DNA from 2 places in the Paenibacillus sp. CB74 genome. Region 1 is predicted to be linked to the other one. Evidence: a T-box and tRNA genes for the amino acid it is inferred to sense, from the RefSeq annotation. Region 1 holds a T-box; the other holds one or more tRNA genes.

Region 1 (4,692 bases):
CGCCAAACTGGATGAAGCGATGCGCCGCAAAGAGATTGGTCGCCATTATGTAGCCATGGCAGGGGGACAACTATCCCGCGAACTGCACAAAATTGATGCTCCCATTGGCAAGGACAGACATCACAAACAGCGCAGACGTGTCTCTGAAGGTGGTCAAGAAGCTGTTACGCATGTGGAGATCGTCGAAGTGTGGGAACGGGCAACTCTTGTACGATTGAAGCTGGACACAGGACGCACACACCAAATTCGTGTACATCTGAGTTATGCGGGACATCCGCTCATCGGTGATGAGTTGTATGGAGGAAGAGCGGATGCCATTGATAGGCAGGCGCTTCACGGAGAAGTGTTGAAGTTTAACCACCCGTTAACTGGAGCCATGATTGAAGTAAATGACCCTTGGCCGTCCGATTTTACACAACTGGCAGAGCGCGAAAAGGCTTACTAATACACTATTTGTTTCGCCTAAAAGCTTTCTGAAAGAAAGCTGCTTCGGAAGTATACGCGAGGATTACAGCGACCAGAAGGTTGTTCTATCATTGGAGTGACAGTGTAAATAACTCAGAGTTGAACATATATAGCAAGGTTTTTCAAAAGGTGGCATGCTCATCTCATTCAAGGCATATAGATGGGGTAACGAAGGATTTGGACCATGGATCAGTCCCATGAGAAGGATCATGGTGAACATATGCCGAAAGGAGGACGCCACCTTTGTTGAATCAACCTTATGGTTTGCGGTTCGATATTTATGAGCGCGTTCATTTGTCTGAGGGAGTTCCTGCGATTGAGGAATTGGAGGAGATTGAATTATACCCGCGCATTCAAGTCATAGGGCAGGATGATCATGCCACCTTAAGAGGGCATCTTTTACTTACAGGTGCGTACAGAGGAGAAAATGAGGCTTCAGAAGAGCTCAAACATTTCATTCCCGTGGAGATTACAGTGCCGCTGAACCGAGTCAGATCGATTGAGGATATTTCCATTGAGATCGAAAATTTTGACGTGGATCTGTTGTCCAATCGTAGTCTGAACATTACTGGCGTGTTGTCGTTGCGAGGCATCGAGGGCTTTCATGCTGAAGAGCCGCAAGTGTGGTCAGCAGATGAGTTTACAGTAGTCCACTCACCGGATGCTCAGCAATCCAACCGTTCCGATGAAGCAGAAGAGACAGATAGCGATCCTAACACATTTGCACAGGAGTATCTGCTCCAGCGGAGTGAGGAAGAGAGACTTGCGAATGCAGCAGAGCTTGCCTATGGTGCCCCCGAATATCATCAGGAATATGCAAACTTATCCTCGTCGGAGCCACTCCAATCGGCGGAGCCAAGTGCGGAGTACGCTAACGAAAACAGACAACCTGATGCAAACGAAGATCCTGCATCTCTGACAGCGAATGGAGATGAACTGGCATCCCAGGAGCCATACAGCGAACCTTCTCCCATCTCGTCATTTATGGCTGAGACCGCTGATCGGTTAGCTTCTTACCCAGAGTCGGAACCGTTGCTTCCTCTGGAAGATGAGTCTTCGGCGTGGTCCGAGCCTTCCGTGGATGCATTGCCTACAGAGCCTAGAAATTCAGATCAAGAAGTCCAAGAACCTGCTGCTCAATCATCTAATGAGCTCGCAGCAGCAGATGTACCGGACGGACCGGACGTATGGCATTTCGAATCAGCGAGATCTGTACCTCAGCAGGAGAATCAGGCAGTTGATGTTCCGGTTGGACCACAAGCGGAGAACTGGCAAGGTGTATTCGGTACGTCCGAAGCAGGCAATGCAGAGGAAGAACGCCAGTCTTTTGAAGCGACTGAGGTAGATGAGTTTGTACAGAATGAAGCATTTGTCCCTGAACCTGTTGCTGAGACGGAAGACAAGCCGGAGATGAAGGTTGCTTTTGGCAGTAAAAAGGAATCCGCTCCAAGACAAGAGGAGGGTGTGGGGATCTCTTCCTTGTTATCCTCCGGCAGATCAGCACGCGATGCTGAAGTGGAGAGAGGCGAAGAGGTTCCAGCCGGTGTGATACAGGAAGAAACGTATGCACCTGAGGATGTGGAATGGAAGAATCTGTTCCTGGGAACGATTGTGGATCAGACGCCATTCCGCAAAGTGAAGTTGTGTATCGTCCAGCGGGAAGATACACTGGATGCCATTGCGGATCGATATCAATTGAGCACGAGGGAACTTCAGTTGTATAATCGATTATCTGAACAAGTTGTGGAAGAAGGTCAGATATTGTACATCCCTTAATCCGTAGTTAAAGCCTTCGTTAGGACCCGTGATCCCCTTGAGGATTGCGGGTTTTTGCATGATTTGCCCTAAACCTGACAACAGCGCACTTTATCCGCTGCTGTCAGGTTGACTATCGCGCACGAGCAAGGTATGATGTGTGTAGGTTTTTTGAAGAACAACGTGGAACGGGAGTAGTAGACAGTATGACCTTTCAGAGAGTGGAATTGCAACGCTGTGAGATTCCGCAGGAACCAACTGATCGAAGTCGCCCGGGAGTTGCCTGTTTGAATTTAAGGGATGAATGAGCTTTATCGTCATTTATTTCTGAGGTAGGATGGGCCGGTAGCAGCCGTTATCTGCTTGAAGTGTCACGTCCTGTACAGAGGGGGAAGTCTATCTTGCTGTCGGCGTGAAACAAAGGTGGTACCGCGAAAGCTAACCTTTCGTCCTTTGATGGATGAAAGGTTTTTTTTGTTTTTTTTGGCGAAGATGATGAAGATGAAGTAACGGAGGAATGACACATGTCTGAGGAAAAAAAATCAGCTGCAACAGAAATGCCGACCACTTACGATCCTAAAGCGGCAGAAGACAAATGGTACTCCACCTGGATGGAGCGCGGATATTTCAAAGCCGGGCAACGTAAAGATGCCGAGCCGTATACGATTGTAATTCCACCCCCAAATGTGACCGGGATGCTGCACATCGGGCATGCGCTCGACTTTACACTACAGGATATTCTGATCCGCACCAAACGGATGCAGGGTTATGATGCACTGTGGCTTCCGGGTTCCGACCATGCAGGTATTGCTACCCAAACCAAAGTGGAGCAGAAGCTGCGTGAAGAAGGTCTGACTCGTTATGATCTGGGACGCGAGAAGTTTCTGGAGAAAGTATGGGATTGGAAAGATCAATATGCCACAACCATTCGTCAGCAATGGGGCAAAATGGGTTTGTCCCTTGACTACTCACGTGAACGTTTTACGCTGGATGAAGGTCTGTCCCAAGCGGTTCGCAAAGTATTTGTTCAACTGTATGAAAAAGGCCTTATTTACCGCGGCAAACGCATCATTAACTGGGATCCAGTGAACCGGACAGCTCTGTCTGACATTGAGGTTGAATATAAAGAGGTTCAGGGTCACCTGTACCATCTGCGTTACCCGCTCAAAGACGGAAGTGGCTACGTTACAGTAGCAACAACGCGTCCTGAAACGATGCTGGGTGATACAGCGGTCGCTGTTCATCCGAAGGATGAGCGCTATGCAGACATGATTGGCAAAGTCCTTGTACTGCCTATCATTGGACGCGAAATTCCAATTATCGCTGATGATTATGTGGATAAAGAGTTCGGAAGTGGTGCAGTAAAAATCACGCCTGCACATGATCCGAATGACTTTGAAGTAGGTCTTCGTCATGATCTGCCACAGATTACGGTCATGGATGAGAGTGGCACAATGAATGCAGAAGCTGGTAAGTATCAGGGACTGGATCGCAGTGAATGCCGCAAGCAGATTGTTGCTGATATGAAAGAGCAAGGCATATTGATCAACATCGAGGATCATACGCATCAGGTTGGACACAGTGAACGTACCGGCGCTGTTGTTGAACCGTATCTGTCTACTCAGTGGTTTGTTGAGATGAAGCCACTTGCAGAGAGAGCGATCAAGAAACAACAGAGCGGCGAAGGGGTTAATTTTGTTCCAGACCGTTTCGAGAAAACATATCTGAACTGGATCGAGAACGTTCGTGACTGGTGTATTTCCCGTCAACTGTGGTGGGGACATCGTATTCCGGCCTGGTATGATGAGGAAACGGGTGAAATCATCGTATCTGCTGAAGATCCGACAACGCTACCAGAGAATGCAGGACGCAAGCTTAGACAGGACGAAGATGTACTCGATACTTGGTTTAGCTCCGGCTTATGGCCATTCTCCACACTAGGCTGGCCGGAAGATACGGAAGATCTGCAACGTTATTATCCGACAAGTGTACTTGTGACAGGGTATGACATCATATATTTCTGGGTTGCACGTATGATTTTCACTGCACTGGAATTCACGGATGAGATTCCGTTCAAGGATGTGCTGATGCATGGTCTTGTTCGTGATGCAGATGGACGTAAAATGTCCAAATCATTGGGCAACGGTGTAGATCCGCTGGATGTGATCGAGAAATATGGCGCAGATGCAATGCGTTACATGATCTCAACCAGCAGCACGCCAGGCCAGGATCTCCGTTTCCGTTGGGAACGGGTGGAGCAGGCTCGTAATTTTGCCAACAAGATCTGGAACGCTTCGCGCTTTGCATTGATGAATCTGGAAGGATTCACCTATGAGGATCGTGACATCAGCGGAGAGCTTGGTACAGCGGATTATTGGATTTTGCACCGTCTGAACGAAACTTCCCGCGATATTACGCGTCTAATCGAAGCGTATGAATTTGGGGAAACAGGTCGTGTGCTGTATAACTTTA
Region 2 (4,692 bases), 690 kb from region 1:
CATTGAAGTCTTTATCACTATAGGTGTACAGCTTGGTGTGTACCCCTTTTTCTTCATATTTACGAGCCTCATTGAAAGCTTTGTTGTTCAGTGAAGGAATAGGAACGAGTTTGGTTACATTGACGCCAGTTGCAATCTCAAGGGCTTTTGCATATGCAACAACATGCACGCCGCCACGTACCAGCAGGAAACCAACCACTTCCCGGGCTGCCGGGTGATCTGTCATTTCATATACCTTCATTTTATGCGTACGCGCTCCACATTCGAGGAAAAAGTTGTGCAACAGATCTTCGACCAGATTTCCGCTGTTGAAGACGTTTGCTCCCGTCCATGGATTACCCATAGAGTCAAAAGGCATTGCGCCTTGTGCACCTGCCAGATAGTGATAAGACAGACGAGCATCTTTCACGGAACCTAACGGTGTATCATCGGGTTCTTTGTACTCGGTTGATCCTCTAAGACATTTGTTAATCCCGTGAGACACCAGCTCAACATGTCCCAATTCTTCGGCCGTAATACTCATGACCAGGTCGTAGAAGGGCTTCAGTTTTTCTTTGGAGCGAAAATTAAATGATTGATAGAGGTAATTGTTCAACGTTGACATTTCTCCGAATTTGCCGCCGAGCAACTCTTGTATGGCTGCTGCTGCATTCGGATCGGGCTTCTCGACATTGGGAATCTCAATCAGGATTTCATCCAAGCGTTTGAACATTGGGGTGTAACCTCCTCAAAGTGGTATTGCAGATCCTGTAGAAATGTTAGATCATGAAGTCAGGCTGTCATGGCCTATTACACGGTTATTCCCTTTTTTAAACATAAAATCAACCAAATGGGACTTAAGTATTGCATATCAAATGCTGCATATCTTCTCCCTGTTGTTATTTCCAATACGGTGAATTTTATGTATAATCTAACCTTTAAATGGGTCTGCCAGATACAAGAGAATTAAGGTACATAAAGGAGTTAAAGATGAACAAACGTTGGGTAAAAATAGTGTGGATTCCGATCCTTCTGATGATGCTGATGTACATAAGCAGCGAGCCTGTCACAGCATATGACGTTACGAACGAGGTTCAGGTGGATGAACAAACGAGGCAAAGGCTTGAAAAGAAATACGGGTTGGATCGTCCTGAGGAGCCGAAGACACAACAACACGTTTTCTCGGGTGACTGGGGAATGAGTTTCCGGACGGAGCCTCCTGATTCGTTGGACCGGCTTGTTCATGTGGTTCCTTTTTCCCTACGGCCACTGGCCTGGATCTTTCGTTTATTCGTGTAAAATGAAACCCGGACGGGCAATATAACAGAAACATATTGTCCCAAGGAGTGAGTGAAATGAGAATGCTCATTGTTACCGTCATGTCTGTAGTCCTGAGTTTAGCTGGAATAACATCTGGTACAGGTGCCTCTATCCCTGATTATGCGAAGTGGGGAATTATAGCGGTCAAAGAAACACAGACAAAGTACAATGTGGATATTTTGGACTATAAGCACATCGGCCGTACCTCTCTAACAGCGGATCAATCACGGGAACAGTTCAAGCTATGGGTTCGTGCCAAAGACGGCAAGCAGTTCGCGGTCTATGTGAATGTTGATTTTAATCCATCTACACAGCAATTAAAGAAAGTGCAATTTTCGGAATCCGATCGACACTGATCCGTTACTGAACCGGATTATTACAAGAAATGTAGTTATATCAGCAGCATTATTAGAGGAACCAGACCCCCTTGATCAAAGGGGAAAGTCTGGTTTTTTTTATTTTGCAAAATCCTTTTTTTACTATTGAATAAAGAACTTATGTTCGCATATAATATGAAATACAAACAAATGTTCTTATCGGAGGGATGATTATGCTAGGGAAATATATTGGCCAGATGGTGGAGCTTGTCTACATGGATCGTGCAGGGCAGATTACGCAGCGACAGATTCGAATTAACAGTGTACGTGGCGGGATGATTAGAGCATCAGCGGGAAAAGAAGGCTCACCCCGAACATTTCTGGAGCAAGGTATTCTGGCATGGCGTCCTGTTACGGATATGAATGGGGAGGTAAAGTATGCTGAACGACTTTGAACGTAAGATTTTGCGGATTATGGTGAACTATGCAGGACAACGGCGCAGGCTGCCGCGTATGGATGAACTGGAGACCAAGACGGGACGAAGCAGAGCTTACATTCATGAGTCTTTGCTGGAGCTTGAACGAACCGGGCACATCGCCTGGGAGAATCGGTCTACTCTCGAAGGGATACAGATCTTGCAGGCATGGGAACAGGTACAACAGCCAATTCGCAAAAGCCAGCCTTCCGGGGACTCCGTAAAATATTTTACGGACTATTAATCATAATAAGAAAACGCCAACCCGGATAACCGAATTGGCGCTTCTGTGTAACACGTAACGATCTGTGCATCTATTTTAGAATTGGGGAAGTTGGTCCAGGTTGTTGGTTGGGTCACCGTCGGCATCGCCGCGAATATACATTTCGCCATCTTTGCCTTTAAATACATTCACGCCGGCAATAGCGCCAGCCTTTACTTCTGCAAGTGCTTGTTGGTAATCCAGTATACGTCCTGCTGAAGTCTGAAAGGCTGTCAGGTCACCGTCGCCATTTTTCTGTACGGCTGTGAAACTCTCGCGTGTTGTTTGATCCATGATGTCACACTCTCCTTATATGACGAGATAGGAATCTGTTTACCTGATTAGCCTATCCGAATTCCTGGGAAGTATGCACTATATGCTCATAAGACCGCCAATGCCGAAGTTTTACAGACTCTTTTTCATACGAACATGCAGAATTTCTGCATCATAAAAAGGTTCTTCTGAAATCACTTCATAGCCCAGTTTCTCATAGAATTTCTGCGCCTGACATTGAGCATCCAGTACGGAATAGGATAAGCCGAGTTCACGTGCCAGTTCCTCCATCGCGAGCAGAAGCACGCGTCCATAACCGAATGAACGATGAGACTCAAGCACCGCGATCCGCTGCATTTTGGCCGTATCCTTGCTGTAATAGATCAGACGTCCTGTAGCTACAGCTTGCCCATCCGTACTTAACAATACGTGATGCACATCCGGACTAATGACATCGTATTGATCAATCTCAATCTCGGCAGGAACCTGTTGCTCGATCACAAAAACGTGATTGCGAATACCCAGGGCTTGTTCCAGTTGTTCTTGCGTCGTTACATAACTAATCTCAGCTGCCAATTCCATTCCTTCTTTCTGCTCTTGCGCGACATATCAGACTGAATTATACAAAAAAATGTTTTTCCTGTATAGTGAAGTCTGGGACATATTGGGAGAGGAGGGGGTAGTGATGGGCATGGCAGGCATCATGGTCATTACATTGTTAATGTCGGCGGGAATGATTATTCTGTTGTATTATGTGACCAAGAAAGCATACTCACGTAAGTGGGATGAAGAAGAGTAATCTACCTCTTACCTTCACGGCAAAACTTCACTGCTTCCTCGCGGAGAATATACATCTTGAACTACCGATTTGGAGTATACGTCCAGCCAGACGGGTAGAGATTCATCATTTTCATTGGGTTGTTTTAACTGTTGGAATTGAACCGTATGTTCATCCCGTTCCAAGCCGCAACCGGTAAGGGTTGTCATGACAATCATAAGCCCAACGAAAAAAAAGAAGCATTTGGTAAATGTATGTGTATTGGATTTTGACCGTTTTGTTAAGTTTCTCATAGAGAATTCACCTCGTTGTAGATATGGTAATCTTCCTTTATTGTGCACCATTTCGAGTGAATTATAACCAAATAAATCATTGACAATGAACACGGTTACTTGATATGATACTGTTACTTGATTGGGAAATAATTATATATCATGATCTGTTAGCTCAGCTAAAGATAGCATTATGATCGTGATGGATACATCCTATTTATTACAGGGCGATAGCTCAGCGGGAGAGCATTATCTTGACAGGGTAAGGGTCGTGGGTTCGATCCCCACTCGTCCTATATGAAAAAAAGGGCAACTTCTTTTGAGAATTATATCTCAAGAGGAGTTGTTTTTTTATATAACATTATGGCCATCTCTGATAATATATGTAGGTGGTTTTTGTTGATAATAAATATACTTAATGGTATAATTTGGATTAAATTAAGCAGTTAAAGTAGTTACGGATATCGATAAAAATAATACAGAAAAAAGATATGGTGGTTGATGGAATGGGACAAACAAAACGTGTTGCAGCACTATATCGAGTGTCCACAAAAGGACAGATGGATGGAAACGATATTCCAATGCAACAACGAGCATGCAGGAAGATGGTAGAGAAACAAGATGAATGGAAGCTAGTTAAGGAATATACCGAAAAAGGGGTATCAGGTTTCAAAGTACCTGCCTCGAAGCGTGATGTTATTCAACAGGCTAAAGAAGATGCAGAGAATGGCTTATTCGATGTTTTGTTGGTATTTATGTTTGACAGGCTTGGAAGAAAAGATGATGAGACCCCCTTTGTACTTGAGTGGTTTGTAAACAAAGGGGTTGAAATGTGGTCTGTAATAGAAGGACAGCAAAAAATTGAAGCAAACACCGATCGGATGGTCAACTACTTAAGATTCTGGCAGTCAAGCGATGAAAGTAGGAAAATCTCTGACCGTGTCAATGAAAAACATAAACAGATGGTCGAAGATGGTATTTTCAGGGGAGGAGGTATTCCCTACGGGTATAAAAG

The links. The T-box of region 1 lies ahead of ACX9NY_RS30125 (valine--tRNA ligase). A T-box ahead of a tRNA ligase gene usually reads a tRNA of that ligase, here a tRNA-Val.
Region 2: it encodes a tRNA-Val, which carries the amino acid that the T-box ahead of ACX9NY_RS30125 (valine--tRNA ligase) is inferred to sense. The anticodon was not compared.

Annotation. Positions count from the first base shown of each region.
Region 1 covers NZ_CM146009.1:6,833,014-6,837,705, forward strand. Annotated here, with positions in the region: gene ACX9NY_RS30115 (RluA family pseudouridine synthase) at 1-445, shown strand, start outside; gene ACX9NY_RS30120 (LysM peptidoglycan-binding domain-containing protein) at 709-2,241, shown strand; T-box leader at 2,396-2,677, shown strand; gene ACX9NY_RS30125 (valine--tRNA ligase) at 2,745-4,692, shown strand, end outside.
Region 2 covers NZ_CM146009.1:654,739-659,430, forward strand. Annotated here, with positions in the region: gene ACX9NY_RS02975 (manganese catalase family protein) at 1-712, opposite strand, end outside; gene ACX9NY_RS02980 (hypothetical protein) at 970-1,278, shown strand; gene ACX9NY_RS02985 (DUF3889 domain-containing protein) at 1,335-1,655, shown strand; gene ACX9NY_RS02990 (hypothetical protein) at 1,850-2,071, shown strand; gene ACX9NY_RS02995 (hypothetical protein) at 2,055-2,336, shown strand; gene ACX9NY_RS03000 (DUF3892 domain-containing protein) at 2,412-2,648, opposite strand; gene ACX9NY_RS03005 (GNAT family N-acetyltransferase) at 2,760-3,203, opposite strand; gene ACX9NY_RS03010 (hypothetical protein) at 3,441-3,698, opposite strand; tRNA gene ACX9NY_RS03015 (tRNA-Val) at 3,902-3,973, shown strand; gene ACX9NY_RS03020 (recombinase family protein) at 4,184-4,692, shown strand, end outside.